DNA from 3 places in the Weizmannia agrestimuris genome. Region 1 is predicted to be linked to each of the others. Evidence: riboswitches for the same ligand, from Rfam matches in the RefSeq annotation. Region 1 holds a riboswitch; each other region holds the start of a gene.

What was found. A riboswitch is a leader RNA that binds a small molecule or an ion and turns the genes downstream of it on or off. The one in region 1 is predicted to bind S-adenosylmethionine.
Region 2: it holds a riboswitch for S-adenosylmethionine, as region 1 does, so the genes downstream of both, NFR98_RS10985 (assimilatory sulfite reductase (NADPH) flavoprotein subunit) here and NFR98_RS15880 (YezD family protein) in region 1, are expected to answer to the same signal.
Region 3: it holds a riboswitch for S-adenosylmethionine, as region 1 does, so the genes downstream of both, NFR98_RS09080 (phosphoadenylyl-sulfate reductase) here and NFR98_RS15880 (YezD family protein) in region 1, are expected to answer to the same signal.

The regions. Positions count from the first base shown of each region.
Region 1 is NZ_CALPDC010000012.1:5,686-15,991, forward strand. Features, by position in the region: gene ssuD (FMNH2-dependent alkanesulfonate monooxygenase) at 1-329, shown strand, start outside; gene ssuC (aliphatic sulfonate ABC transporter permease SsuC) at 343-1,101, shown strand; gene NFR98_RS06965 (ATP-binding cassette domain-containing protein) at 1,116-1,874, shown strand; gene NFR98_RS06970 (NAD(P)H-dependent oxidoreductase) at 1,895-2,212, shown strand; gene NFR98_RS15880 (YezD family protein) at 2,151-2,528, opposite strand; SAM riboswitch class I at 2,644-2,750, opposite strand; gene NFR98_RS06980 (GNAT family N-acetyltransferase) at 3,022-4,563, shown strand; gene NFR98_RS06985 (AEC family transporter) at 4,690-5,604, opposite strand; gene NFR98_RS06990 (hypothetical protein) at 5,992-6,252, opposite strand; gene NFR98_RS06995 (UCP033725 family protein) at 6,813-7,205, shown strand; partial or broken gene NFR98_RS07000 (hypothetical protein) at 7,381-7,539, shown strand; gene NFR98_RS07005 (TerC family protein) at 7,757-8,419, shown strand; partial or broken gene NFR98_RS07010 (aldehyde dehydrogenase family protein) at 8,829-9,092, shown strand; gene NFR98_RS07015 (hypothetical protein) at 9,208-9,501, shown strand; gene NFR98_RS07020 (MFS transporter) at 9,504-10,306, shown strand, end outside.
Region 2 is NZ_CALPDC010000028.1:21,445-31,750, forward strand. Features, by position in the region: gene NFR98_RS10960 (DMT family transporter) at 1-774, opposite strand, end outside; gene NFR98_RS10965 (dipeptidase) at 839-2,218, opposite strand; gene NFR98_RS10970 (MerR family transcriptional regulator) at 2,347-3,090, opposite strand; gene NFR98_RS10975 (hypothetical protein) at 3,140-3,658, opposite strand; gene cysI (assimilatory sulfite reductase (NADPH) hemoprotein subunit) at 3,856-5,568, opposite strand; gene NFR98_RS10985 (assimilatory sulfite reductase (NADPH) flavoprotein subunit) at 5,586-7,442, opposite strand; SAM riboswitch class I at 7,563-7,663, opposite strand; gene NFR98_RS10990 (2-phosphosulfolactate phosphatase) at 7,837-8,532, shown strand; partial or broken gene NFR98_RS10995 (phosphosulfolactate synthase) at 8,612-9,309, shown strand; gene NFR98_RS11000 (VOC family protein) at 9,293-9,691, shown strand; gene NFR98_RS11005 (ABC transporter substrate-binding protein) at 10,014-10,306, opposite strand, start outside.
Region 3 is NZ_CALPDC010000019.1:25,699-36,004, forward strand. Features, by position in the region: gene NFR98_RS09065 (amino acid ABC transporter permease) at 1-66, shown strand, start outside; gene NFR98_RS09070 (amino acid ABC transporter ATP-binding protein) at 63-785, shown strand; gene NFR98_RS09075 (glycosyl hydrolase family 28-related protein) at 1,218-2,648, opposite strand; SAM riboswitch class I at 2,788-2,892, shown strand; gene NFR98_RS09080 (phosphoadenylyl-sulfate reductase) at 2,984-3,709, shown strand; gene cobA (uroporphyrinogen-III C-methyltransferase) at 3,837-4,595, shown strand; gene NFR98_RS09090 (sirohydrochlorin chelatase) at 4,602-5,342, shown strand; gene NFR98_RS09095 (NAD(P)-binding protein) at 5,659-6,270, shown strand; gene NFR98_RS09100 (YbaK/EbsC family protein) at 6,424-6,954, shown strand; gene NFR98_RS09105 (glycerol dehydrogenase) at 7,731-8,834, opposite strand; gene NFR98_RS09110 (long-chain-fatty-acid--CoA ligase) at 9,067-10,306, shown strand, end outside.

The DNA of each region.
Region 1 (10,306 bases):
AACGAATGACATCTCTCCACAACGGCAGCCGGGACAATCTTGAAATTAGCCCGAACCTTTGGGCCGGCGTTGGGCTCGTGCGCGGCGGTGCGGGAACGGCACTTGTAGGGAGCCCGGAAATTGTCGCAGAAAGAATGAAGGAATATGCGGAGCTTGGCATTGAAACGTTCATTTTATCCGGTTATCCGCATCTTGAAGAAGCGTACCGGACGGCTGAGCTGTTGTTCCCATACCTGCCGCTTGAACAGCCTGATGCCCCCGTTTCCAATGTCATCAGCCCGTTCGGCGAGATTGTGGCGAACGATGCACTGCCGAAAGTATTAAAGTAAGGAGGCCGATCTGATGTTGAAAAAACGCGTCATGCCGTGGGTGGTGCCGGTTTGCCTGCTGTTTGCCTGGCAGCTTGCAAGTTCTGCTGGCATCTTGCCACCCAATGTGCTCCCAAGCCCTGTTGCCGTTGTAAAAGCGGCTTGGGGTCTCACGCAATCCGGGCAGCTTTTCAATTATATCGGCGCAAGCACAAAACGGGCACTGATCGGATTTTTGGTTGGCGGCGGAATCGGATTTGGACTTGGGTTGTTTACCGGGCTGTCCAAAAAAGCGGAAAGCCTGCTCGATAGTACCGTGCAAATGATCCGGAACGTTCCCCACCTTGCCCTGATTCCGATTGTCATTTTATGGTTCGGGATCGGGGAAGAAGCGAAGCTGTTTCTCGTTGCGCTCGGCACCTTTTTTCCAATCTATTTAAATACGTTCCATGGCATCCGCTCGGTGGACAGAGCGCTAATCGAAATGGGAGAAGTTTACGGGCTGAAAGGGACGGCACTTTTTTGGCATATGATCCTGCCGGGGGCGCTTCCTTCCATCTTAGTCGGTGTGCGCTATGCGCTCGGGGTCACATGGGTAACCTTGATTGTGGCCGAAACGATTGCATCCAACTCCGGCATTGGCTATATGGCCATGAACGCCCGCGAGTTCATGCAGCTTGATGTTGTCGTTTTGAGTATTGTCTTATATGCCCTTCTTGGAAAACTGTCCGACTGGCTGGCAAAAATCGCAGAACAACGATTGTTAAAGTGGCACCCGTCATATCAAAAATAAAGGAGGAGGAAACGATGCCGAAAGAAAAGGCGTTTGCTGTAGAGATTGAGGGGCTGGAGAAATCATTCGGCAGCCATCGCATCCTGCGCCATCTTCATTTAAAAATAAGAAAAGGGGAATTTGTTGCGATTGTTGGGAGGAGCGGATGCGGCAAAAGTACGCTTCTCAGGCTGCTTTCAGGACTTGAAGCGGCAAGCGGCGGAAAAATCCTTATAAACGGGGCGCCTTTATCCGGCAGAAACGGATCGGCAAAAATGATGTTTCAGGACGGCCGCCTGCTCCCATGGAAAACCGTGCTTCAAAATGTCGGGCTTGGCCTTGCGGGCGACTGGAAGAACAAGGCACTTGAAATGCTTGGAAAAGTCGGGCTGGAAGGGCGTGCAAATGATTGGCCTTCGTCTTTATCCGGCGGCCAGAAACAAAGGGTGGCACTGGCGAGGGCATTAATCCATGAGCCGGACATCCTTCTCCTCGATGAACCGCTTGGGGCGCTCGATGCATTAACCCGGATTGAAATGCATGCGCTGATCCAGTCGCTTTGGCTTGAAAAACATTTTACGGCCATATTGGTGACACATGACGTGGAAGAAGCAGTCGCCCTCGCTGATCGGGTTGTGTTAATCGAAGAGGGGGAAATTGCGATGGATTATCCGGTAAAACTTCCTTATCCACGGAAAAGGGACCACGCCCTCTTTTCAGCAACGACCAATCATATTTTAAACCGCATTTTAGGGAACAACGGCCATCAGCTGTTGCACGCAATGAAAAATTAAGGAAGAATTGGGGGATTCATATGGCGGAAAAAGTGGTACTGCTGAACGGGAGCCCTTCTGCGTATACGAGATTAAATGGGATCCGTGATTATATCAGGGCCGGGTTAAGGGGGCACGGGTACGAACCGGAGCTCATCAATATTCGGGAACTTCTGGCCGGCGATTTAATGAATGCCCGGCAAAGCCCGCCCATCACCAGGGCATTAAGAAAAGTAGAAGAAGGCGATACGGTAATCATTTTGACACCGGTCTATAAAGCGTCTTATTCCGGATTGCTCAAGACATTTCTGGATCTTTTGCCGCAAAATGGCTTATCCGGCAAGCAGCCGACCGCCTGAATGCTGCTTTAAAAACATTATTTCCGCAAACTTCAATATCTTTGTACTCATAAACAAAGCCGGCATTTGGATATCCAAATGCCGGCATTCGTGTGGCACGAACAACGGGGAAAGCGATAACCGGAATGCCGGCGCCCGTCATCATCTTTTGTTTGGGAAGTGCCGCTTTTTTCTTTTCCAGTGCAAACCGGAGTTTCTCGGTTGTTTCGATCTGTGTGATGTTCCCTTCATGGATCGAAATGACCACTGTTCCAAACTCCAGTTTTTGCAATGATTCCATAATGCGGGCGATTTTTGTTTCATCAATATGAGCCATTTTTCACTACCCCCAAAAATAAATTTCGTGTGTGCCTGGTGGTCCGGCCGGCAATTCGGATGATCCAAAAAAGAAAGGCCCCCTTCAAGAAAGTTAAGAAGAGGGCGCACTCCTTAACTTATCTTCCAAGCTTGACGCTTGCTGGAATTAGCACAGTATTCCCAAAAAGAATCTGTTGCTGAGGTTTCCTCGGGCCAGTCCCTCCCCCTCTCTTGATAAGTTGTATAGCAAGAAAATAATTTGTTAAAACTATGATAAATAATATTATTCCGATTTGTCAACTTATATTTTCAACATTTCGGTTTACTCGAAGGGCAGGTAAGTGAAAAAATGGGAAGACACTCCATCATCTCATTGTACACGGTGAAATGAACATCTAGAGAGAGGTATTCCAATTGCTGGATGATGAAAGGATACAAAGAGTTGTTTTTCGGGAAAAACCGTTCCGGATAGGGTATGATAAAAAGAAAAAGTGTGTTAAGGGTGTGAGATTGTGCCAGAGACAGATGTATCCAAGTTTGAGAAGAAAATCGAGGTGCGGAACATCCGGTTCGAAGACATTGATGATATTATGGCATTGTCGAAAAAATGTTTTCCGGGGATGGAGCCGTGGAAACGCGAGCAGCTCGAGAGCCATATCCGAATTTTTCCGGAAGGGCAGTTTTGCGTGGAATACGAAGGGAAAGTTGTCGGTTCCTGCTCCAGCTTAATTGTCAATTTCGATGAATACGAGGATCAGCATACATGGGATACGATCACCGCGAACGGCTATATTACCAACCATAATCCGCACGGGCTCAACCTGTACGGCATTGAAGTGATGATCGACCCGGAATACCGGCGCATGAAGTTCGGGCATCGATTGTATGAGGCACGGAAAGAGCTTTGCCGGAAAATGAACCTTCAAAGCATCATCATTGGCGGCCGGATTCCGAATTACAGCAAATATAAAGACAAAATGACCCCGCGCGAATACGTGGAAGAGGTCGAGATGCACAATATATATGACCCGGTTCTTTCCTTCCAGCTGCTTGAAGGGTTCCAGATTATGCGGATCAACAGGCAGTATTTGCCGGATGATACAGCATCCGCTTCATTTGCAACGCTTATGGAATGGCATAATGTTGATTATTTGCCGAAGTCCCGCCGTGTCTATCATGCTTCGTTCCCGGTTAGGATTACAGCAATCCAATATATGATGAAAAAAATTGATTCCTTCGATGATTTTGTCAGACAGGTGGAATATTATGTCGATGTGGCCGCGGATTTCGGTTCTGATTTCGCCGTTTTTCCGGAAATTTTCACCACGCAGCTGATGTCCTACCTGGAGGAAAAGCGTCCTGACCAGGCAGTGCGCCGGCTTTCCGAGTACACAGAACAATATATTGAATTGTTTACAGAGCTTGCCGTGCGCTACAATGTCAACATTATCGGCGGGTCCCATTTTGTGGAAGAAGACGGGGGCATTTACAATGTCGCCTTTTTGTTCCGGCGCGACGGGACGATCGAAAGGCAGACCAAACTCCATATTACGCCAAATGAGCGGAAATGGTGGGGGATCGCGGAAGGAAACGAACTCAATGTATTTGATACGGATTGCGGGAAAATTGCGATTCTGATTTGCTATGATATCGAGTTTCCGGAGCTGGCCCGTGTCGCTGTTGACTACGGCGCGAACATTATTTTTGTCCCGTTTTGCACGGACGACCGCCAAGCCTATTTGCGCGTCCGCTACTGTGCGCAGGCGCGGGCCATTGAAAACCAGGTGTACACCTGTATTGCGGGAACAGTCGGAAACCTGACCCACGTGGAAAACATGGATATCCAGTATGCCCAGTCCGGCATTTTTTCCCCCTCCGATTTCGGTTTTGCCCGCGACGGCATTGTCGGGGAATGCGATCCCAATGTCGATACCGTCGTTGTCGGCGATGTCGATCTTGAGAAACTGCGCCGCAACCGCAACAGCGGCTCCGTCCGGCAACTGGCCGACCGGAGAAGAGATTTGTATCAGATTAAAATCAACAGCAGGGCCTGATCGTATACGGACTGGCTGCAAGATCGGCCGGTCAGCCGCCAAGTGCCTGAACGGCTGGGTGGAAAACCCGGATATCGTATCAAAAAACCGCTTAGAGGATGGGGGCTCTAAGCGGTTTTTCATGATTCAGGCGATCTTCAGTACGGCCATCAGACTGGTCATCAGCACAATACTGATCAAAATGGACAAAGAGTTCAACGTGCTGGACATGGCGACATTGCCGCCGCATTTCTGGGTAAATGCCGTGCAGACAGCGGAAATCGGCGCAAACGCGATAATCACGAGCACGAGCCGGACCTCAAGCGGCAGCGGTAGCAAGAAATAAAAGAATACTGCAAACAGGATGGCCATTCCGTAACGGATGATGACGGCTTTTAAGATGCCTGCAACCTGGCTTTTTTCGAGCCGGAGTTCAAAACCGATCCCGATCATCAGCATGGCCAGAAAGCCGTTTGCCTGCCCGACGATTCCGGTAAATGCAGTCACGCCTGCCGGCAATGTAATATGCAAAAGCGACAGCACGAGCATGATCAGATAGGTATCCATCGGTATAGATGAAAACATTTTTTTCAGGTAAGATGCCGCATTTGTTCTTTCATTGTTGGCAACGGCGGAAGCGATCGAATAGGTGCCGCCCGTGCATAAAACCGAATTGCCGGCATCGAACAGGCAGGTTGCCACTACGCCAACGGGCCCCAGGAAATTTTGTACATAGGGGAGTGTAAAACAGCCAATATTATAACCGGAATAATTGATCATGTTAAAGGCTTTTTCCGTATGGGTACGGCGCCAGGAAACGATATAGCCGGTTGCAATCATTACCAGATTGCAAATGACGCCGATTGCGACAAGCATCAGCAGCGAAGTTTCTAAAGAGAGCTTTTCAAAATTTGTAATCACGGCGCATGGCAATGTAATATTCAAAACCATGCGGGAAACCAGCTGAAAATCATTCGGCTTAAAAAATCCGACCCGCTTCAAAATGTAGCCGAGCACAATGATCAAAATAAACGAAGCGGCTTTTGTCAACACAACACCCACATTTTTCCCAGCTTTCTTTTTGATCTAATTTCATTAAAAAACAATGAGAAAGAAACGGCAAGGAAAATTTTTGGCAACAACTTTTTTCAGGTAGTGTGCCGGTTCTTTTTTCTTCCCTTTAAAATAAGGATGGAAAAAGACTCTTGGATATAAGGCATGGGAGCGGGTGATTGAAAAGGATTTGTAAATTCAATTTGTGAAAAACCATACAAAGTATTGATCTCGCATGGCCATTGTAATCCCGGCAACGCATATAAAAAGTCCTCTTTGGCGATGTGAAGGATCTCGAATCGGGGATCTGGACCAAACCAAGAGGACCATTTTTTGAGAATCTTTTTGTAAGAAGAGGGACTTGCGGCTATTCATGTGAGCAGAAAAACGGGAAATTTACTTTTTCAAGAATTCAACATCTGCCCTTGTGTCAAGCAAATCACGATTGAGGACATCCAGTTTTTTGTCAATTTTTCTGACCAGTTCTTTAATTTCTTTTTGGCCTTCTTCTAAAGCCGCCGTTCTCGTTTCCAGCGCCTCCATTCTGCTTTCCAGCGCACTCATCCGTTCGGACAGATTTTTTTCCATGGATTTGATTTGGTCCGACAGTTCACGGATGGCCTGCAAAATCACATTCTGGTCAATTCCTTTATCCACTTTTTCACCTCCCTCATACGACAAATTATACGATATTTTTTGCCATGGGTCTATGGAAAACACAAATGCCTGGAAAAATCGGCTTCAGGCTGTTCATATGAATCGTACGCCGTATTGGAGAGGATATATTAGGGCTTGCTGAACGAATCCGACGCTGAGTTTATGCCCAATTTATCTACAACCTCTGTCTCAAAATATAGAAGAATCCTTTTGCGAAAAGGGGTGATTTGATCTTCTCCATACGTTGAATCGGCTTTCACGTGCAGGCATTTCCCTGGATTTGTTGTAAAACCCATGCATTTAAATGGTGGCCAAAGCTGTTAGCAGCCTTGCCAAATCTAGGAATTTCACTTATTCAGCAAGCCCTATATTAAATTTAGGATGAAAGATCCTGAACATTTATTTCTTTACAAATGAGATCCTATATGGCAAAAGCATGAAGGCAAAGACAGGAAATGGTTTTACATCCTGTCTAAACTTCATAAAGTCATTAATGGAAATGATGAATTAGCTGGAATCTATGCAGGAAATAAATGTATTAAATCTAAAAGGTTATTAAAATGATAAAGTCTGGATTATACGCAAAATATAATGGGATCGAATATAAGGTAACAAGCGATATGGATGGCCGCGTTATGATTTACACAGAAGATAAAAGTAAGGTTGATTATACGTTTTACAATCTGACGGGACATGGCATATACAAGAAAAAAGTTAACCCTAAAGAACTTGTTAACTGCGAAAGTATTACCACATATGGAGTCATAGATGGAGAAAAAGTTCAAATCCTTCAAGAAAAAGACGACCAGTTTCAGGTAGGTACGGGCTCTTTGTTCATTGGTGAAAAACTGCAACTGAAAAGAGTAGACAGGGATTCCTGGATCGGCTGGATTTCTAAAAGTAGAGTAAAGATAATAGAAGAAAGGCGTCCAGTAAACCCGGAAAAATTATAAGAACTTTATTATCGAGAGACTAACCGGTATTTTAGCGGATTAAAGCATTGAAAAATAAACTTTATTAAGTAAAAGAAAAAATTAGCTTCAAACCCGAAACAAAAATCAGCGGTTAAGATAAAGCTGATGACGAAAATGAAAATAAATGACTGGAAATTAATGCCTTTTTTGTAATGCATCCCCGAATGAAGGTCAAGTTGTGATTAAAAATGAGGCGGGGAAATGGACGGTTTTTACTTATAATGAGAGAACTTCAAAAGCCGGCGAGAAAATGTATAATAACGAAAGCGATGCTCTAGAAGAATTTATAAAAAGATTAAGAGGAGATAAATGAGTAAGGAAATACTGTGTAAGGTCTATCCAAATAGCACCACGCCTCTGCTCAAATTATAACTTATTTAAAGGTACTGGATCATATCTGCTCAGTGATTCTGCATGATCGCTACGTCTTTTTTTGCTTTTGTCCAAATATATTAATAGAGGGACCGGTGTGCTATGCTGTTTTTTCCGTTCCTGAAATGGATTGGCAAAGGCAGGGGTGACGTGTTTTTGTGATTTTAAAAATTTTTTTGCTCAACCTGATTAGTGATCTGGATAATCTTCTTATTATTACAACGGTGGTTCGAAAGTATGGCTACGAGCCAAAACAGCTGTTTTTTAATATCGTTGTATGTCTTACGGTCAGCCGTACGATTTATGTTGCGATGATTCAGTATTTAACAGGGATCCCGGGATTTCGAGTGCTCGCAGGCATAATTCTCCTCTACATCGCTTTCCGTTTTGTGAGCTCCATCCAGCCTGATTCCGAGGCAAGGCCCGTTCCAAGCATCCCGGCCGCCAAAATGCTATTGATTGTGCTTGCGGCTGATATGCTTGTCTGTATGGACAGCGTTTTGATCACGTCCGGCATCTCCACCAATTTGCTGTCCACGATGGCTGGCATGGCCTTAAGCTTAACGACCGTACTCGCTTTCTTCGAGTTTTTTTCTGAAATACTGGACAAAATTTCATGGGTGCAGATTGTTGCCGGCGGTTTGATTACACATGTTGCAATCACCGGCATCTTTAAAGATCCGATGATGAAATACCCTGTGAGCTTACTGGAAAAAGTTTGGGGATTTCAATTGCACGAATGGATCAATTTCATTGCGCTGGATACCGCCATCTTTCTGATATTAATCGGGTTCATGATTAAGGCAAGAAATAGGGCCTGATTAGTTTTCCGAAAGCGGGCCAGCTGCCGGGATGCACGAACGTCCGGACCGGCAGCAAACAGCCCGGTGCGTTTGCAGCTATATACTGGATTGGAGTCCCGTAAGCCGGGCAAATCTTAGAGTCTCATATAACAATGAAAAGTCCCCTGGTTCGTGGGAAAGATTCCGCTCACGAACCGGGGGCTTGTTTCGTTGCGGGGATTTTTTGCAAATAAGCTTCCTTGTGGTGTTTTCCTTGGGAAGTTCGTTCGAAATAGTAACAATTTTACAAAACGTAAAGGATTCTGCTGAATGATTTGATATTTTGGCTAATGCATTACGGATCAAAACAAGCTAATATGAATTTATACAAATTAGAAAATTCATTAAAATGGACAATCGGAATGGTTGATAACTTTCCTTCCACACTTTTCAGGATGAGCAGGAAGTGATTGAAAAAGCGAATCGTACGCGATACGGCCTTGCTGCTTACTGCTATACAAACGACCTGGGCAGAGGGCTTCGCATGATGAACGAACTGGAATACGGTATTGTTGGAATCAATGATGTCGCTCCCGTAACCGTTCAGGGTCCTTTTGGGGGATATAAGGAAAGCGGCATTGGCCGGGAAGGAGGGAAGTCCGGCATCCTCGAATACTTGGAAGAAAAGTATGTTTCTATCCGGATGGTGTAAAGGGTTCAAAGTATCGCAAAAAGTAAAACGCTTACAAAATGCGGTTGGAAGATGGTGGCCGTAGCAAATGAACGGGATTTTCCTACAATTTACCATAAAACATTGGAGGGTTACAATGAAAAAACCATTTGGACTCAGAGATGATGTGACAGTTCGTTCCATTGCAGAAAAAAGTAATGCCTATTTTTTCTTAATTGTGTTCATTGCAGTCCTGCCGGCATTCTTGGAAGGATTTAACGGGAATTTGTTTGGATTTGTGTCGCCCTATATTGTCGAAAAATCTGATGCACGCCCCCAACATTTTTGCCGCCTGCGTCGATTTGTGTCGCCCTATATTGTCGAAAAATGCCCACGCGTCTGTCGCTTCACTTGGACTTTTGATTACCTACCGGAAGTGCCATTGGTCTGACATTGTTCAGCCTTGCCGGCGGATTTCTGTTCGATAAACTTTCTGTAAAAAATGCCATTTTAATTTCCGTGTCCATCTTCTCTGTGTTTACATTTTTAAGTGGTTTTTCGCATAATTTGACGATGTTGATGATTGCAAGAATTTTGGATGGAATTGGGGTTGGCATGTTTCAACCGGCAATCGTCGCCTTTTTAGGGGACATTTTCCCGGAGAAGCGCGGGAAAGCAACGGCAGCTTTTGCCATTTCCTACGGGGCGGGCATATTTATTGCTCCGTATGTCGTTTCCCCGTTCCTGCCAAACATCACTATTCCCTTTGCCATTGTTGGGATATTATCTGCTTTATCGGTACTCGGTTGTTATTTGTTTATCCCAAAAACGTATAAAAGACTGGAAAAGCAAAAGGTTGAATTTAAAGGCGTATTAAACCGAAATGTCAACCTCATTTCGCTGTCAACCCTGTTTTACGGTGTGGCCCAGTTTGCGTTTATCGGCTTCATTTCACAATATTTACTCAAGGTGTTACATCTTCCACCGGGACAAGCAGCTGTGATTTCCTCCATCTATGGCATTTCCGGTTTAATTTGTTCAATGCCGCTTGGGATGCTGGCTGACAGGATTGGAAGAAAACATGTATTCAGGCTTACCGGGCTGCTTCTTTTCATCGGCGGCGCAGGCATTTTCAGTGTAGGGAGCCATGTGCTGGCGCTCAGTATATTGATGTTTGTGTTTGGCGCAGGTAGTTATTTCCCGGGCATTGCCTCCGCAATAGGGCAAGATTCTGTCAAAGAACATGTCACCGGCAC
Region 2 (10,306 bases), on a different contig from region 1:
CATATCGCCGCGGACAAGATCGGTTGCCCGGAAAAACAATACCGTGGCAATCACCCCGGAAAAGACCGCAACCACGCCTGATTGCACGATTTGGTTTCCGGACGGCGGGCCGGACGCTTTTAAACCGTACAATGACAGAATAAACCAAAAGGGCAGGCTGGCAAGTGTCATGCCGAGCACACGCTGAAATGTATCGAGCCGGCCTTCGCACAATTCCATCATTTTCCGGTTGCCCAAAGGATAAGCAAAAGTCGCCACAATGACGGGAAGGACACCCAGCATCATTTCCCGGAAGCTGATCCGGCCGGCCTGCTCAAGCTGCATCATCAAAACGCCGAGCAAAATCACAAGCGACCAGCGCAAGCCGCGGAACGGGATGGGTTCCCGGATTTTCAGCAGGCCCTTCGGCGTCTCCACCGTTTTAAAAAAGAACGGGGCAAGCAGTGAACCGGATAAAATCGTGATCTGCCAGGTGCCGGCCACGAGCCATCCGGGCGCATAGGCTGCTGAAAAACATAACGGCGCATAAAAAAGAACAAAACCGGTAAAGCTCCACAATAACCACCCGGCCGGATGCTTTTTCATTTCCGCCCATAAGGCTTGAAAATTTTTCCTGGCAAGCACGATCACAAGCAAAAACGGAACCATCAAAATGTACCGGAGGGAGGCGCTCCAAATCCAGCTGCCGCCCGACAGTTCCATCGACCGGTTTAAAACAAATGTCACCGCGAAAAAGAAGGCGGCACATACCCCTAATAAGACCGGACGCAACATCTCCCACATCCTTTTTATAGCATTTTGGGAATGAAAACCCGCATACGGGGCATTCCTCCTTATCTTATGAAAGCGGCAATGTTTTGAGCTCGTTCCAATACGTGCAAATGGTCTGGATGCCTTTATCAAAATTTTCAAGATGGAAATGCTCGTTCGGCGCATGGGCATTTTCCGACGAAAGGGCAAACCCCATCAGCACGACCGGTATGTTTAAAATGCGGTCAAATTCTGCAACAATCGGAATCGACCCGCCGCCCCTTGTATAGGTAACCGGCACGCCGTACACTTTTTCATACGCTTTTCCGCAAAGCTGGATGGCAGGATGCTTGCGCGGCGTGACATACGGGTAACCTTTGTCAAATTCGGTTACAGAAATGGTTACGCCTTTTGGGGCATGGGCTTCAATATGTTTTTTCACTAACGACAGAATTTCGTACGGATCCTGGTTTGGCACAAGGCGGCAGGTCACTTTCGCAAAGGCTTCAGACGGCAAAACGGTTTTCAGGCCTTCCCCGGTAAAACCGCTTTGTAAGCCGTTGATCTCAAGCGTCGGCCGGACGGATGTTCTTTCTGCGTACGAGTAGCCTTTTTCCCCGAACAATACAGGCACGCCAAGCTGCGCCTGTATTTGGCTTTCATATGCCGCCTGTTTTGCGAACGCTTCTTTTTCTTCCGGCGTGCTTGCTTCCACTTTGTCATAAAAGCCTTCCACCAAAACCCTGCCGTCCTGGCCATGGAAGGATGCCAGCAATTCAACCAGCGCAGTGGCAGCATTTTGCACCCCGCCGCCGTATTCGCCGGAATGAAGATCGCTTGATGCGCCTTTTACATGGATTTCAAGGCCGCATAAGCCGCGCAGCCCGTAGCAGATCGTCGGTTTTCCCAATTCCGGCATGCCGGTATCGGAAACGACGATCAAATCCGCTTTTAAAAGTTCCTGATGCGCTTCTGCAAATGGCGCAAGATTCGGGCTGCCGATTTCCTCTTCCCCTTCAAACAACACTTTGATATTGACAGGCAGTTCCCCTTCCGTTTCCATCAGCGCCTCGATCGCTTTGATATGCATAAACACCTGCCCTTTATCATCGCTCACGCCGCGGGCAAAAATTTTGCCATCGCGGATCTCCGGTTTGAACGGATCGCTTTTCCAGAGGTTCAGCGGGTCAACCGGCTGGACGTCGTAATGCCCGTAAATCAGGACGGTCGGCCTCCCGTCTGCGTGAAGCCAGTCGCCGTATACAACCGGGTTTCCTTTCGTTTCCATCACTGCGGTATGTTCGAGGCCTGTTTTCCCAAGCTCCGCTTTCAGCCATTCCGCTGCTTTTCTCACATCTGTTTGATGTTCGGATAAGGAACTGACACTCGGGATTTGGAGAAAATCAAACAGTTCTTTTAAATGCTGCTCATGGTGTTCCTTTAAATATTGCTGATAGGTTTGTGGCATTCCTATACCTCCTTGTCATGCTTTCTCTTTATTGTAAGACAAGTTTCATTAATTTTCCAATTTATTTTGAAAGGCGGCAAACGAAAAAAAGAAAGCAGGAGCCCCTTTTTTGGCAGCTCCTGCTTTTTTTATTCCTCCGTTTGATTCGCAAATTTCGCCATGGCTGCGGCCATAAACGTTGCAAGCCCTTCGCCAAATTGATCAATGTTTTTTGTAAACCGGCTGTCTTCTATATACATTTGGCCAAGCCCTTTAAAGGCTTCCGGCGTATAATTCCCGAAATGGCGGTTTAAAAAATCAAACCATTTCCGGATCGCTGTCTGCGCTCCTTGTGCGCGCGGGTCCGTATGGCGGATGGCGGCAAGCTCACGGTAAATTTCGTTCATCTCATCAGCCAAAGCCAATTTTTCATCCCCGCCAAGCGTCGCCATTTTCGCTTCCGCTGCATCTACTGCCTGATCCCCCCATTTTTCGCGTGCCTCACGCTCATACGGATTGTTGTCAAAGCGGAAACCGGCAAATTTTTCTTCACTAGACATTTCCATTCCCTCTTTCTCCGATTGGATTGTTTTTTCGATCAAGGCAATCATTTTCGCGAGCCGCTTCTGTTTTTCAATCAGCAAATGGCGCTGGAGCTCGAGCGCCCCGAGCCTGTCAAACGAAGGGCTTTCCATGATTTCCTTGATCTTTTGCAAAGGGAAGCCCAATTCCTTGAAAAATAAGATTTGCTGGAGCGTTTTTAGGTTTTCTTCCGAATAGTGCCGGTAACCGGACGGTGAAACTTCAGCCGGTTTTAGCAGCCCGATGTCGTCATAATGGCGCAATGTCCGGATGCTGACGCCGGCCAGCTCTGCAACTTCTTTAATTCTCATCATGCAGCCCCCTTCCTTCTTTACTGTAAGGGGTGACGCAGCGTGAGGGTCAAGACATTTTTTCAAGTTTTTCCTGCAAGGCAAACAGCACTTCGTATATTTTCACGAAAGCTTCCATGAGTGGCATCTCTTCCCTGAAACCGGGCACATCGTTCAACGGAAAGTTCACATCCCAGATGCCTTCATTGCCATCAAAAAGGATTTCCCCCTTCCCGTCTCCTTCCAGCAGTTCAGACAACCCCGTTTGAATCGCCGGCCCGTATTTCTTTTGCACTTTAAGCCCGAGCATACTATTGTAATGGCCGAAGACATCATCCAACTCGAGGGCAATCCCGTCGACGCCAATGATGTCAAACCAGTGTGACGCGATGTAAACATATTCTTTCCTATGCTTTTTCAAATAGATGACAGGTTCATTTAAAAACGCCGCCGTTTCCACCGCAAGGGTCTCATCGGCTTCCTTGCTGCACCGTTCAATAGATGCATCGGCAAAACGGGCGGTACCCTCTTTTTCAACAATTTCTTTTTCCCTGACAGCATCTTTGAAAAAATCCTTATAGCGCTCCAAATACGCTATTTCTTGTTTACATAATATTATTATAGTATCCTTTTGGTTTTCGATATATGTTTTTAAATTTTTTCCCAGCATGGCAACCATCCTTTATGAGGTATTCTGCTAAACAGTATGTCCCAATTGGAAGCTTTTGTAAAGAAACAAAAAACTGTGCCCGGAGAATAAAATCCTTCTAGGCACAGTTTGTAAAATTATTTATTCACCGCTGCCGGTTTATGAAAATCACGTCCGTCACGGATCGCTTCTACAATTCCGGCGCGGATGACGAAATCCCCGAAATGTTCGCCTTCCTGCCGTTCTTTTGCATATTGCAAAAGAATCGGGCGCAGTGACGCGAGGATCTCTTCTTCCCCGATATTTTCCTTATAAAGGCAAGCAAGCCTGTCGCCGGTGAAGCTGCCACCCAAATACAAATTGTATTTTCCGGGGCCCTTTCCGATAAAAGCCATTTCCGCAAGCGCCGGCCTTGAACATCCGTTCGGGCAGCCCGACATCCGGATGACGATTTCTTCTTCGCGCAGCCCCGCTTCGTCCAAAATCTCCTCGATTTTTCCGAGCAGTTCCGGCAAGTACCGTTCTGCTTCCGCCATCGCAAGGCCGCAAGTCGGGAATGCGACACAGGACATCGAGTTTCTTCTGAGGGCGGAAGCATGCTTGCCGTCCGTCAGATGGTATTTTTCAACCAGTTCGTCAATCTTTCCTTTCATTTCGTCGGTTACATTGGAAATGATGACATTCTGGTTCGGGGTCAGGCGGAACTCGCCTTGATGGATCTTTGCAATTTCGCGCAGCCCGGTCATCAAAGGGTAGCCGTCAAAGTCTTTAATCCTGCCACTTTGGACAAATAACGTCAAATGCCATTTGCCATCGCCTTTGATCCAGCCGTAACGGTCGCCGTTATGGTCAAAATGGAACGGGCGGGCTTCGCCGAGATCCCAGCCGAGCCGTTCATTCAGTTCCGCCTTGATCCATTCAAGCCCCCGCGCGTCAATGGTGTACTTGAAACGCGCATTTTTCCGGTTCGCGCGGTTGCCGTAGTCGCGCTGGATCGACACCACTTTTTCCGCCACTTCAATCACCTGGTTCGGCGTGCAAAAACCGATGATCCGGGCAAGCTGCGGATATGTTTTCGGATCGCCGTGGGTCATGCCCATCCCGCCGCCAACCGCGACATTAAACCCTTCAAGCTTCCCTTCATTCAAAATGGCGATAAACCCTAAATCCTGTGAAAAAATATCGACATCATTGGAAGGCGGCACAGCAAACCCGATTTTAAACTTCCGCGGCAAATACGTTGGCCCGTACAGCGGCTCTGCCTCTTCCTGCTCTTTTGTATCAATGATTTTTTCATCTTCCAGCCAAATTTCATGATACGCGGAAGTCCGCGGCAACAAGTGGTCGCTCGTTTTTTTCGCCCATTCATACACCTCGGCATGCACATCCGACTGGTACGGGTTCGGGTTGCACATCACATTCCGGTTCACATCCCCGCACGCGGCAAGCGTCGTCATGAGCGCATCGTTCATTTCGCGGATGGCCTGCTTTAAATTCCATTTTAAAATGCCATGCATCTGGAATGTCTGCCGGGTCGTCATACGCAGCGTTCCGTTCCCGTATTTTTGCGCCAGTTCATCCATCACAAGCCACTGTTCCGGGGTCGCAACGCCGCCCGGAATGCGGACACGCACCATAAACTGGTAAGCCGGCTCCAGTTTCTTTTTGCGCCGCTCGTTGCGGATATCCCGGTCGTCCTGCTGGTAGCTGCCATGAAATTTCAACAGTTTATTATCGTCCTCGGATATCGCACCGGTCAGCGGATCTTTGAGTCCTTCCGCAATCGTTCCTCTTAAAAATCGGCTTTTTTCTTTTATCGTTTCAAGCGGATCAAGTTTTTTATCAGCCATCTTCCTGCCCCTCTCTGTTAATACACATCACGCTGGTATCGTTTTGCCCGTCGCATTTCCTGTAAATAATCCTCTGCCTCTTCCCTCGCCATATTGCCTTCTGTTTCAAGAATTTGAAGCAGCGTTTCCTGGACGTCGCGGGCCATGTGCTTCTCATCACCGCACACATACACACAGGCGCCTTTTTCAAGCCATGCATAAAAATCTTTGCTTTTTTCAAGCATCCGGTGCTGGACGTATATTTTTTCTGCCTGGTCGCGCGAAAAAGCCACATCCATCCGTTCGAGCACGCCATTTTTCAGCCAGTTTTGCCAGTCAAGCTGATACAGAAAATCCGTCGCAAAATGCTGGTCCCCGTAAAACAGCCATGTTCGGCCGGTGATCCCTTCCGCTTCCCTTTCTTCCAGGAAAGAACGGAACGGCGCCACGCCTGTTCCCGGCCCGATCATGATCACCGGCACATCCGGGTCAGCCGGAAGTTTGAAATTCGGATTGCGGTGGACATAAACCGGCAGCTTGTCTCCCGGTTTTATCCTGCCTGCGACTTGCCCGGAGCAAACTCCTTCGCGCACCCTTCCGTTTGCTGTATAGCAGTCCAGTGCAATGACAAGATGGACTTCATCGGGGTTCGCTTTCCAACTGCTTGCGATCGAATAAAGCCGCGGCGGCATTTTCCGGAGCATTTGTACAAAAGCTTGCACTTCCACTTTTTCCGGCGGATATTCCTCGACAAGATCGATCAGGCCCCGTCCTTCAAGGTATGCCTTTGCCTCCGCTTCATTTTCAAGCAAAGCCGTAAGCCCTTTGTTTCCGAAAAGCACGGCTGCCTGCTGAAGCAGTGGTTTTGTTAATCTCGTAATTTCATAATGTCTGAGCAATGCTTCCCTGGCCGGCAGTACTTCCCCTTTTTTATTGATCGGAACCGGTTCTTTTGGATCCCAGCCGAGCTTTTCGATCAGCCGTTCCACGAGTTCCGGGTCATTTTCCGGGTAAATCCCGATGCTGTCCCCCGGTTCAAATGTAAAACCGGAACCTTCAAGGGATAATTCGATATGGTGCGTTTCTTTATTGGACCCTTCCCAGTTCAAATTGATATTTTCCAGCACTTCCGCCTGGAACGGGTTGGATTTGGAATAATCGGTGTTTGCAGGCCGGGTGGCATCGGCAGCGGTTGGAGCCGGCAAGGCAGATGACTGGAGCACGCCTGTAACCCCTTCAAACCATTCCTGGGCGTCTTCTTCATAATCCACATCGCAATCCACTCGCGGATAGAGCCGTTCCCCGCCCAACTCTTCCAGCCTCTTGTCGATCTCTTTTCCGACCTTGCAAAAAAACTCATATGTCTGGTCCCCAAGCGCCAAAACGGAAAATTGGACCCCGTCCAGTTTCGGGGCTTTTCTGCTGTGGATCAGCTCATAGAAAGACAATGCGTTGTCGGGCGGGTCCCCTTCCCCTTGTGTGCTTGTAATGATGAGCAGATACCCTGCATTTTTTAAATCTTTCGGCTTGGCCGCATCGAGTGCCGAAAAAGATACGGCAAACTGCATTTCTTTTAATCTGGCTGCGAATGCTTCGGCAAGCGCCTGGGCATTGCCTGTCTCGGAACCAAACAGCAGCGTAACCGTTTTGGTTGCCGTCTGTACCGGCTTTTCAGCAACAGCTGTACTTCCCGGGGGATTCGTTCCTTGTTCGGCAAACGGATAGGTTAAATATCCGCTCAGCCATAATTTTTGCTGATCCGTTAACATTTGCAGCAGTTCATTTAACTTTTCCGCCTGTTCTTTACTAAACGGGCTGTTTTGTACACTTAACGGCAAATCTTCCACCTCGCAATGTTTGCATGCACTTTTCATTTGTTTATTTATGTATGACATCCTAATCCAAATAGACATAGAAGTTTACTTGGATTTTAATCCGCTTCTTTCCATGAGAAGCACCTTCGAAAAAAGCTCTTCTTACAAAGATAAGAAGAGCCGGCGCACAATGGTCAACTTCTCTTATCTTTCAGACGATTGTCTGCAGGAATTGGCACAGTGTTTTTCAACCTGTTGCCGAGGCTTCAAAGGGCCTTTCCCTCCACCTCTCTGGATAAGAAGCACGAATCATTATTTAGAAATCATTGAAAACATTATACAATCAAATGCGGTGGCAGTCAATTCTTTTTTGAACAGACGGGGGCGATAAAAAAAGAAAAGGGTGGCAAATTCCGCATCAAGCGTCCCTCCAATATACTTTATGTATTTTTTGCACAGAATGAGGGGGGAATGGATGAACATCCGCATTTACCAGGGGAATGAGATCACGCCGGAAGCCGGGGATGCCAATATTGTGATCGATGTGATCCGCGCGTTTACGGTTGCCCACCATGCCTTTTTGGGCGGCGTAAAAGAGATATGGCTGGCAGACTCAAAAGAAGCGGCTTTTTGTATCAAAGACAAATACCCGCATGTCTTGCTCACGGGCGAAAGGAACGGCCTTCCGATACCGGGATTTGATTTGGGCCATTCACCGGCCGCCATCGCCAAACAGCCGTTAGCCGGCAAAACGTTGGTGCAAACATCCACAAACGGGGTAAAAGCAGCCTTCCGCGCCCTTTGTGCAAAGGAAGTCTATGTTACCGGCTTTTCGAATGCAAAAATGACGGCAAAATGGGTCCTGCGCAAATGGAAAGGCAAAGACAACGCCCGCATCAATATTATCGCTTCCCATCCGACGGGGGAAGATGACCTGGCATGCGCATTATACATGGAAAGCATCCTTACCGGCTCCGGCACGATAAAGCCGGAATCAGTGATCAAGGAGATTGTAAATGCCAGTGTTGCAAAGAAATTTCTTGATCCCGGCCAGCCTGCATTTAACCCGGCTGACCTGGAATTTTGCAGCAACGAAACAGACTGCGGGTTTGTTATGAAAATTGATCCAACAGGAGAATTTCCAACGATCGTGAGGGTTGAAGATGAATGACCATGGTTTGACACTGCCTTTACGCAATGAGAAACCGCGGGATTGCGGAATCACCATCTTAATTGACAATGGCATTCCGCTGAACTTTTTTAAAGATACCATGAACAGTGCAGCCCCTTATATTGATTTCGTCAAATTCGGCTGGGGAACATCGGTGGTTTCGCGCCATTTGGAAGAAAAAATAGATCACCTGAGGCAAAACGGCATTGCCTTCTTTTTCGGCGGCACTTTATTTGAAAAGTTTGCCAGCCAGGGAAAGACGGATCGGTACGTTCAATACTGCCGGCGGTTTGCATGCGAATATGTTGAAATCTCAAATGGCACCCTGCCGCTGTCCAATCCGGAAAAGTGCCATTATATTGCGGAATTTTCAAAGGAGTTTAAAGTGTTAAGTGAAGTTGGCTCAAAAGATACTGCCAAATCAATAGCCGACACGCCGGCGTTATGGCTGGAATCGATTAGTCAAGATTTAGAAGCAGGCGCATATAAAGTGATGACAGAGGCAAGGGAAAGCGGCACGAGCGGCATTTGCAACGGGGACGGGGAAATACGGGAGGAGATGTTTGCGGCCATCCTGGACTCCGGGATTCCCCGCGATGCTTTCATTTTCGAAGCGCCCAACAAGCAGCTCCAGGCTTTTTTATCCAACAGCTCGGCCCGGATGCCAATCTGGCCAACATCCCTTTTTCGGATGCCCTTGCGCTTGAAACATTAAGGCTCGGTTTGCGATCAGATACTTTTTTTATTGGAGGAGATTCCCATGAGAAAAACGGATAAAATTTTTCATTTGGCGATCCCGTGCAAAGATCTTGATGAAACAGCCGATTTCTATCAGAAATTAGGCTGTAAGGTGGCGCGCCGGTATGATGACCGGGTCACTTTCAATTTTTTCGGGGACCAGGTTGTCTGCCATCTGAGCCCTGAAAAAATAGACCCCAACCCGAAAATGTATCCCCGCCATTTCGGCATTACTTTTTTGGATAAAGCAGCATTTGAGGAAACCCTCCAATCCGCAAAGAAAAACCGCTTGGCATTTTTCCAGGAGAAAATGGTCCGGTTTGGGGGCAGGCAAGAGGAACATTGGACATTTTTCCTCCAAGATCCCTCCAACAACTTGCTCGAATTTAAATATTACCACGATGAAAGCATGGTGTATTAACCAGTCCCATTCATTGCTCAAAGCATGCGATGCGGCTTTTTCCGGAAAGAGCCGCATCGCATGCTTTGCCATTTGGGCCAGGCGATAAGCGTTTTTTCCTGGCCCGAGACGTTTGATCGTTATGTTCAGCAGGATGGCAAAGCCCCGGAGGCCCTTTTTAGGCTTAACATGCAAACCGCAGGCATACAGCTGCGGTTTTTTTGCGGCTTCCCGCAGGAACATGCAGCGCTTGAAGCGAATAACATACTCTGCATGTTCCGCCACCCGGTTTTGTGATCCCATGCTGGCGGAAGCCAAAGCGATTTGGCTTCCAGAATGCTCCTTATTTATTTTCTAAATGGACAAAAGCTTTTGCGGCATTGACATGTGTTTTTGTGATCTTTGTCTGGTACAGCCAATCCGAAACGTCTTGCCATTTTTTCAGGCCCTGATCGGCAATCGTTTTATTTTTTTCGCTCATCAGCGGCAGCAAAATGTGCAGGCTCTTCGTTTCCACATTTTTATCCAGCGGTGAAGAGGCATCTTCATGTTTTAACAAAATGGCAAGCGCCTTTTCCGGATGTTTTTTGACATATTGCTGGCCTTTTTCGGCAGCAGCAAGAAATTTTTTAAAAA
Region 3 (10,306 bases), on a different contig from region 1:
CTCGTTTTGACGCTTTCCCTCAGCTTCCTTTTACGCTTCATAGAAAGAAGGTTGGCAACAGAATGATCAAAGTGGTGAATTTGAAAAAATCTTTCGGGGATAACGAGGTGCTGAAAAACATCAATGTCGAGATCAAACCGCAGGAAGTGGTCGTCGTCATCGGCCCGTCCGGTTCGGGGAAATCGACTTTCCTGCGCTGCATCAATCTGCTTGAGACGATCACAGACGGCCATGTATACATAGAAGGTGTTGATATCGCGGATAAGTCGACGAATATCAATAAAATCCGCACAGAAGTCGGCATGGTGTTCCAGCAGTTTAATCTTTTTCCACATATGACCGTTCTGGAAAACATTACCCTTTCTCCAATCAAGGTGCGGAAGCTTTCAAAAGAAGCAGCAAAGCAGAAGGCGCTTGAACTTTTGCGCAAAGTTGGGCTCGAAGAAAAAGCGGACGCGTATCCGGATTCGTTATCGGGTGGGCAAAAGCAGCGGATTGCGATCGCCCGCGCGCTTGCGATGGAACCGAAAATCATGTTGTTTGATGAACCGACGTCTGCGCTTGACCCGGAAATGGTCGGGGAAGTGCTCGAAGTCATGAGGAGCCTGGCAAAAGACGGCATGACAATGGTCGTCGTCACGCATGAAATGGGCTTTGCCCGAGAAGTCGGGGACCGCGTCCTGTTTATGGACGGCGGCTATATTGTCGAAGAAAACACGCCGCAGGAACTGTTCGAAAACCCGCAGGAAGAACGGACAAAAGCATTCTTGAGCAAGGTGCTGTAAAAAGGGGCTGCCCCGAAAGCAGGATCCGAGGCTTTCGGAGCAGCCTTTTTGCATAGTGGGAAGAATGGCATGCTTACCACTACGGATCATTAACCCGGAATTAAAGCCATGATATGGTCTGAGAAGTCACAACAAGACCATTAGCAAAAAATGAAAGCCGTGTAATGATTCCGAGAATCCGCCTCGGGACCGAAAGCTTGGAATTGAAATGGTGTAATGGTTCTGAGACGCCACAACAAGACCATTAGCAAAAAATGAAAGCCGTGTGATGGTTCCGAGATGCCTCATCAAGACCGTTAACCAAGAACGAAAAGCGAGTTATGGTTCATAGAAGCCCTATTAGGACCAATTATCCCATTCACAGCTTAAAAAAATAAAAATTTATACCTGATAAGCCAAATGACCAGCGTAAATGTCGGAAACTCCCTGCAGTCACTTTACCAACACGCATCTGTCTTTGCCTTTTATCCGTTTTGCATTTTTAAACCCGCTGATGTTAATATTTTTCAGGACAACGTTTTTTGCCCGGTATTGGATGGCGATCACGGGATTACCTTTAAAATCGTAATCCGGGTCGCCGATTGCGGTGAGCCCGTTGATTACAACATTTTGGTATGCGGAAACGACGAGGCTGCGCGGTGTGGAATCTTTATATAAATCGGTAAAAACCGGTGCAATAGAGACAAGATTTGCCGCGACAATATGGTTGGCGCTTTTCGAATTGGCATCTTTCCCTTTATGGTGGCCGATGTGCCGGAAATTAAAAGAACGGTTGTCCCGGACCGAAAGATGGCCGTAAATATGGACATGGGAAGCGGCCGATGCATTGTGGTGGGCTTTGATTTCCACGCCGCCGAAGCAACCGGTTGTGGCGTTATTGCAAAGCCACACATAGCGGGAGCCGTCATCAATTTCAATGCCGTTGGAGTTGGAAAAACCTTCCGTATGGGCCCTGCCGCTCGGATGGAAGCAGTACGAGTTTGAAATAAAAATATAGTCGCTGTGGTGGGTTGTGATGCCATCATCTCCGAACCCGCTTGCAGTGATGCCGTCGAGCCATATATAACGGCTTCTCCCGGGGGCAAGGAACCCGTCGCCCAAATAATGATAGCGGGTGGATGACACATCAAAGCCGTGCAGGCCAGCATTGACAGCTTCCACGTTTTTCACCCAGCCGTACGTGACGTGAGCAAAAGTAAGGCAGCTCGACCGGTTGTTTCCGGCCGAAGTTTTTTCTGCTTGACCGAGCCTTTCCACATTCCAATCAAGCGTCAGGCCTTCTACGAGAATATGGTCATTGCCGTACCGGAAGTCGGCATTTTGGACGAGCCGCGTTTTTTTCGGCGCACCCGGGTGGAATTTGATCGTTGTAACACCTTTCCCGCGGCCGATCAGGCATGTCCATGAAGGAAGCTTGAGCCATTTGACGAGAAAAGTACCCGCGGGCACGATCACTTTTACCCGCCCGCTGCCGATTGCTTTTTGAAACGCCGTTGTACTGTCGGTTTTTCCGTCCCCGATCGCGCCGAAGTCAAGGATGTTCACTTCGCGATTGGCCGTTTCAAGGAGCCTATTGTATTCCTTGTCCAGTTCCGTTTTCCATTCAGGGTAAACAAGTCCGCTATCGTCTGCGAAGGTCTTGCATGGTCCAACAGGGTATTTCCGGTTCAAGAGCAGGTGCGAGAAGGAAAACGGCTTTGGAAAATTGGGATTGCAATACATCTGAAAAAGCTGCAGGTTTTCTTCAATCAGCCTGTTCAGTTGAAACGGCCGGCGGGAGAGTTGCCGCAGTAATGTTCCGTTTGTTCTTGGTTCGTGGTGTTTGTCCAAATGCATCATATTTTCACCTCGTCTTGCTTCCATTCAGCCATTTTTTCCTCCCTATGTCAATTTTCTGCATCATCCGGTCAAAAGAATGGGTCTTTTTTTCCTTGTCTGAATTTTTCGTTGACGAATAGCATAAGAAGGTATACAATAAACTTCAAGCTTATATGTTGTTATTTTCTTATCAAGAGAGGTGGAGGGAAGGGCCCTGTGAAGCCTCGGCAGCAGGTCCGAAAACGGGTACTGTGCCAATTCCTGCAGGTGGTGGCCTGAAAGATAAGAAGATTTCCCGGGAATGGATATCTTCTTACTTCAGGGTAAGAAGATTTTTGTCGTTTAATCCTTAGTAATCGAATAAGAAAGAAGGGAATAGAGTGGAGCAAACGCGGCTCACATATGAACAGTTTACGTCGGATCCGTTTGCAGCGTTCGTGCCGGAAGATAAAACAAAGGGTGCATTGGAAATTTTGCAGTGGGCATATGGCACGTACGGTAAATCAGTGGTATATGCGTGCAGCTTCGGCGCAGAAGGAATGGTGCTGATTGATCTCATTTCGAAAGTCAGAGAAGATGCGGATATCGTATTTTTGGATACGGACCTGCACTTTCCGCAAACTTACGAATTGATTGAAAAAGTGAAAAAGAAATATCCGGCTTTAAATATCCAAATGAAAAAACCGTCGCTTACGCTTGATGAACAGGCGGCGCAATACGGATCTGCCCTTTGGAAAAGGGATCCGGACCAATGCTGCTATATCCGGAAAATCAAGCCGCTTGAAGAAACGCTGCAGGGAGCGGCGGCCTGGATATCCGGCTTGCGGCGGGAGCAATCGCCGACAAGGGCGAAAACGAATTTTGTCAATAAAGATGAAAGGTTCCATTCGATTAAAATTTGCCCGCTGATTCATTGGACATGGGATGACGTTTGGAACTATATCAAGTCCCATCATCTTCCGTATAACGAATTGCATGACCAGGGATATCCGAGCATCGGCTGTTTCCCGTGCACACGTGCTGCTGGAAACAGCGACTCAAGAGCAGGAAGATGGGCGGGCTTTCATAAAACCGAATGCGGGCTGCATACGGTTCAGAAAAAATAAGGCTGCCAGGTGGTGCTGCGGCAAAAACGGCCATCCCTTCTAAGCCGCTGCTACAGCCACTCCGGGAGAAGTGGGCGCATAAACCAAACCAACCAGTTATCCGATTAAGTTTAAAGCAGGTGAAGAAATGAGAAAAGTATATTTAGTCGGGGCAGGGCCCGGCGATCCGGAACTGATCACAGTGAAAGGATTGCGCATGATCCGGGAAGCGGATGTCATTTTATATGACCGCCTGGTGAATCCGGATCTGTTAAAAGAAGCAAGGCCGGATGCGGAACTCGTCTACTGCGGGAAAAAGCCGGACGCCCATACGATGTCGCAGGATACGATCAACCACCTGCTTGTGAAGTTTGCCAACCAAGGCAAAACTGTTGTCCGTTTAAAAGGCGGCGATCCGTTTATATTCGGCAGAGGCGGGGAGGAGGCGGAAGTACTGGTGCAAAAGCATATTCCGTTTGAAATCGTTCCGGGGATTACGTCCGGTTCCGCCGTGCCCGCCTATGCCGGCATTCCGCTCACCCACCGCGGGCTCAGTACATCCGTTGCTTTTATCGCGGGCGTCACGAAAAAAGGCGAAGACCTTGATGCATACTGGTCCAAATATGCGGGAATTGATACACTTTGCATTTATATGGGCGTGAAAAATCTGCCGCTCATCTGTGCGCAACTGATAAAGCACGGCAAATCGCCGGATATGCCGGCTGCACTTATCCGCTGGGGCACGACAGAAAAACAGGAAACCGCGGTCGGCACGCTTGGAAATTTAAGTGAAAAGGCGGACGGGCTGCGCAACCCATCGCTTTTGATCATCGGAGAAGTGGTAAAACTGCGCGATGAGTTGAAATGGTTTGAACAGCTTTCCGCTGCTCCGGCCTGTACCGGGTGAACGGGTATGAAACAAGGTGTTTTATATGTCAGCCACGGCAGCCGTGTGCCCGAAACCGCCCGGGAAGCAACAGCGGCAATCCGGCAAGCGATGGCACAGGTGGATGCGGATCTCCAGGAAATTTGTTATCTGGAAATTGCGGAACCGGATATTGCAGCAGGGATTGATGCGCTTGTCCGGGGCGGCGCAGGGCGAATCGCCGTTGTGCCGGTATTGCTGCTGAGTGCCGGGCATTATTATGAGGATATCCCGCGTGCGATCCGGGAAGCGAAACGACGTTATCCGCATATTGTGTTTACGTACGGCCGCCCGCTCGGCGTCGGGGACCGGATCACCGGAATTCTGGCGGAAAATATTTTGGAAACCGGCATGCCTCCGGGTGCCTGGATTCTGCTGGTCGGACGCGGCAGCCGCAATCCGGAAACACTGTGCGATTTTGCAAAAATTGCGGACGGACTGCGCGTGCAACTGGGGGCAGAACAGATCAAAACGGCTTATTTGGCGGTGCTTGAGCCCCGTTTTGATGAGGCGCTGAAGGAGCTGGCCGTGGCCGGGCGCCCGGTGGTTGTGGCCCCATATCTTTGGTTCACCGGCGTGCTCGTCCGGTCGCTGGAAAAGAAAGTGGGCATGCTGAAGCGGGAAGGATATGATATCCGGCTGGCACGGTATCTCGGCTGTCACCCGGATATGGCGGACGCATTGGCCGCCCGGGCAAAGGAAGCGTTGGGTGCAGAGGCTTTTATTTGAGATTCCGGGACCTTTTTTGCCCCCGGAAAGCCTGGGGGAAGCCTGCGGCGTTTTCTATTGTGAACCCCTCCCTTATTTGGGGGAGATGCAGTTTAAAAAATGCCTGGGTGCGGTGTTTCAATGTGCGTACCGGCACTTTTTTGGGCCCGATCAGCCTGAAAGATGCCCGCGGTCCGGCGCTCCATTGCGCATGCCGGCACTTGCCCGGTTCCGGCTCCCCAGGAAACGCTGGAAAGGGAGCGTACGGGCACATTCACGAAAATGGCAGGAAGCACGAGGCGTTTCTGCACCGGATAAACTGGAAAGGAGATCAGGAATGGTTTGGGTACCGGTTATGGTCAATTTAGACGGGAAGCAGGCTGTGGTCATCGGCGGCGGAAAAGTGGCGGCACGTAGATTCCGGCTCTTGCAGGAAGCGGGGGCATGCGTTACAGTCGTAAGCCCGCACCTGAACGATGAATTGCAGGTTTTGGCGCAACAACACGCGTTCATTTGGAAACAGAAAACATTCGAACCGGAAGACATCCGGGGAGCCGATGTGGTTGTTGCAGCGACAAATGATCCGGAGACAAACAGCCGGATTGTTGCCCATGCCCCGGCCCAAGCCCTCGTGAACGATGCCGGCCGTGCGGGAAGCGGCAACCTTGCTTTTCCGGCGTTTTTCCAAAAGGGCAGGCTTTCTATCAGTGTCTCTACAGCCGGGGCAAGCCCGAAACTGGCTTCCCGCATTGTAAATGAATTATCCGGGCATTATGATACGAACTACGCCCAATATGTGGATTTTTTATACGAGTGCCGCCAGCTTCTGAAGCAGCCGCAGTTTTCTGCATCGGAAAAAAGCGAGTGGCTGGAAAAGCTGCTTGGAGAAGCATACCGCAAGCCTGAAAAACAGCAGGAAGCCTTGTCTTTCTTTCGCAGCCGCATGTAAGGGACTGCCCGCTGAAAAACGAATGAAGATTAGCGCGCATCTTTGGGAAATCAGCCGGTGTGCCCGGCGAAAAACTTGGCAAGCCCGTTTGCAACCCGGAATGGCTTCCGTTACAATAGGGTTAAAATTTTCACAAAAAGGAGTGTCGCCTTCATGTCATTGGAAGATGTCAAAGCTTATTTTAAGCAGTGGGACCGGGAAGAAGATGTGCTCGTCCTGCCGTCATCAGGCGCAACGGTTGAACTTGCAGCTGAGGCGCTGCACATGGAACCGGAACGGATTGCAAAAACGCTTGCGTTCAGGGGTACCGGTGGGGAAGAAGCCCTTCTTGTTGTCACCGCGGGAGATGCGAAAATCGACAATAAAAAATTCCGGCAAACATTCGGCGGGAAAGCGCGGATGCTGTCACCGGAAGAAACGCTTGAGCATACCGGCCATGCTGTCGGCGGCGTCTGCCCGTTCGGTTTGAAAAAAGATTTGCCGGTCTATATGGACGTCTCACTCAAACGGTTCACGACCGTATTTCCGGCATGCGGGAGCGGCAACTCGGCAATTGAATTGACCTGCGAAGAATTGTATACATACGGGAAGGCCGAAAAATGGGTGGACGTCTGCAAAGGATGGGAACCGGCGGAAGATTACCAGCATGCAGCCGGGACCGGCGCCTTAACGGATCCGCAATAATCTGCTTGCCGCTTCAGACTTGCCTTTGAGACGGAAAGGGGTCCCGGGTACGCGCCGGAAAATGCTTGATATATAATTAGGGCTTCCTGAATAAGCAAAATTCCTAGATTTGGCAAGGATGCTGACAGCTTTGGCATAAATTTAATGCGAGGCCTTCGTTTTTGCTTGCTTTCTTAATGTAGACGCGCCTTATGTGAAGGAAGGCCATCTTTTTTTCGTGCTTTCTTAACGTAGACGGGCTCTATGTTAAGAAAGGCCGTCAATTTTTCGTACTTCCTTAACGTAGACGCCCTCTATGTGAAGAAAGACCTTCAATTTTCCGTGCTTCCTTAACATAGACGGGCTCTATGTGAAGAAAGGTCATCTTTTTTTCGTGCTTCCTTAACGTAGACGGGCTCTATGTTAAGAAAGGCCGTCAATTTTTCATGCTATCTTAACGTAGACGCGCCCTATGTGAAGGAAGGCCGTCTTTTTTCGTGCTATCTTAACGTAGACGCGTTCTATGTGAAGAAAGACCTTCAATTTTCCGTGCTTCCTTAACGTAGACGTACTCTATGTGAATAAAGCTTGATAGCGGATTCAATATATAGAGAAGACAGAATCGCATTTTCAAAGATGAATTTTTCTAGAGATTACTAACAAATTGGGCACAAACGCAGAATTGGATTTGTTCGGCAAGTCCTAACTTAAGTTCATATGATATAGACAAAAACGGCGGGACACACGATCGTGTTTTCCCGCCGTTTTTGTGGTGGATTCACATATGCTGCTTTGATTTAATCATGGTACTTTTCGGCAATGGCGTTGGCGGCAACAATGGCATTGTACACATCTTCAGGCGTAACCGGGAATGGTTCGTTGCCCATTGTGTCATCATCGGCACAAGCATCTTCCGCCACTTTTCGCCATTCGGCTTCTACAAATTCTTCCACGCCGAGGTCCTTCAGTGTTAGCGGCAGGCCGACTGCTTTGATAAAGCGGATGACAGTTTCAAGCTCTTCTTTCGGTGCATTTTCAAGGACGAGCTGTGCGAGCAGGCCAAATGTCACTTTTTCGCCGTGCTGTGCACGATGGAGGGCAGGGACAGCGGTCATGCCGTTATGGATGGCGTGTGCTGCGGCAAGGCCGCCGGATTCCGCCCCGACACCGCTCAAATAGATGGTCGCTTCAATGGTATCCTGCACTGCACGGGTTGGCACTTTGTTTTTCACGGCTTCCACTGCTTTTACGCCGTTTTCGAGAATCGTTTCGTAGCAAGTGCGGGCAATGGCCAGGCCGGTGAGGGATGGCTTCATTAAAACAAGGTTGTCGCCGTTTGCCGCGTAGCAGGCGCGCGCTTCAAAATAAGTGGCAAGCGCGTCCCCGATCCCGGCGGCGAAAAAGCGGACCGGTGCTGCAGCTAAAATTTCCGTGTCTGCGAGCACGACATCCGGATTGCTCGGCAGGAACAAGTAACGGTCAAAAGCGCCGTCTTCTTTGTAAAGAACGGCAAGGGCCGTGCACGGTGCGTCAGTGGAGGCAATCGTCGGAAAAATGACAACCGGAAGTTTTTCATAATAAGCGGTTGCTTTTGCGGTATCAAGCGTTTTTCCGCCGCCGATGCCGACAATGACATTGGCGCCTGCTTCACGTGCAAGCCGGCGGTTACGGTCTACTTCTTCCTGGGTGGTTTGATAATTGAACTGTTCGAAAGTTGCTTTCCCGCCGCCTTCCCGGACAGATTTTCCGGCTTCTTCTTTTGCGCGGCCGAGGATGAATTCGTCACAAATCACATAGGCATTGTCGCCCAAATCTTTTATGTACGCATATAAATTGGCAAGCAGGCCGTTCCCTACGATAAACTTTTTCGGCGATGTAACGGATTTTACAGGAATTTTCATAACATGTACTGCCTCCTAAAATTTTTTTCTTTCTACACTCTCATTATATTAAAAATGTAAGCGGAAACCAAGGTAAAAGATGTGAAAATAAGATCATCCGATGTTATAAAAAAACAAATAAATATGATGATTGAAAACGCGTTCAAAAAATTTTATAATATTGTTATACAACAGTGCTGGTTTTTAAACAGCAAGGGGAAACAGGGAGAAAATGAAAATGGGAGGGGAGTCCATGAACGTGCCATTGGTGTTGACGGAATTTCTGGATCGCGCGGTGCTTTTGTACGGCGGGAAAACAGCGGTGTATTGCGGGGACCGGGCGTTTACATACCGGGAGCTGAACGGAAGGGTGAACCGGCTGTCGTACGGGTTAAAAAATCTTGGCATTGAAAAAGGGGATCGGGTGGCCTATCTCGCGCCGAATACAGTGGAAATGCTGGAAGGCTTTTACGGGATTTTCCAGCTGGGGGCGGTGATGGTGCCGCTGAATATCCGGCTGACCCCGGAAGACTACCGGTTTATTTTAAATCACAGCGGATCGAAAGTATTGTTTGTGGACCAGGAGATGTACCATTTGATCGAGCCGGTAAAGGATGAGCTTGAAACGGTGGAGCAAATTATTATCCACTATAAAGAGGATAACTGTGCTGAAATTGATTATGACCGCTGGCTGGACAGATTTCCGCCGGATCCGTTCCCGCGTGCCGGCCTCGATGAAAACGATGTGTGCAGCCTGCTTTATACGAGCGGGACGACCGGAAATCCTAAGGGCGTGATGCTTACCCACCGCAATAATTATTTGCATGCATTAAGCGCGATGCACCATTTGCGCGTTACGGACCGCGATGTCTATTTGCATGTGCTCCCGATGTTCCATGTAAACGGATGGGGCTCGCCGTTTTACTATACAGCAAACGGGGCGACCCATGTCTGCCTCCGCAAACCGTCGGCGGAAGCCATTTTCACGGAAATCATCAGGCATAATGTGACGGTGGTGCATATGGCGCCAACTGTGCTGAACAGCCTGTTGCAGTACAACGCGGAACACCATCCCGCTATTGAACAGGACGTGCGTGTTGTCATCGCCGGAGCTGCACCGCCGCCCGCATTTGTGGAACGCGTGGAAAAAGAACTCGGCTGGGAATTCATCCAGGTGTACGGCATGACGGAGTCAACACCGCTCACCCTTGTATCTGTCATTCGTTCGCAGCTTGGCGGGCTGGACCGTGATACACAATTGCGGTTGCGGGCGAAAGCCGGGTTTCCGATGATCGGAAGCGATGTCCGGGTTTTACGGGAAAATGACGAAGAAGTGGCCCATGACGGGAAAGAAATCGGCGAGGTCACGGTAAGAGGCCATGGTGTTATGCTCGGATACTGGAAAAACCCGGAAGAAACGATGAAAACGATCCGGAACGGGCGGCTCTATACAGGGGATATGGCGACCGTTGATGAATACGGCTATATCGATA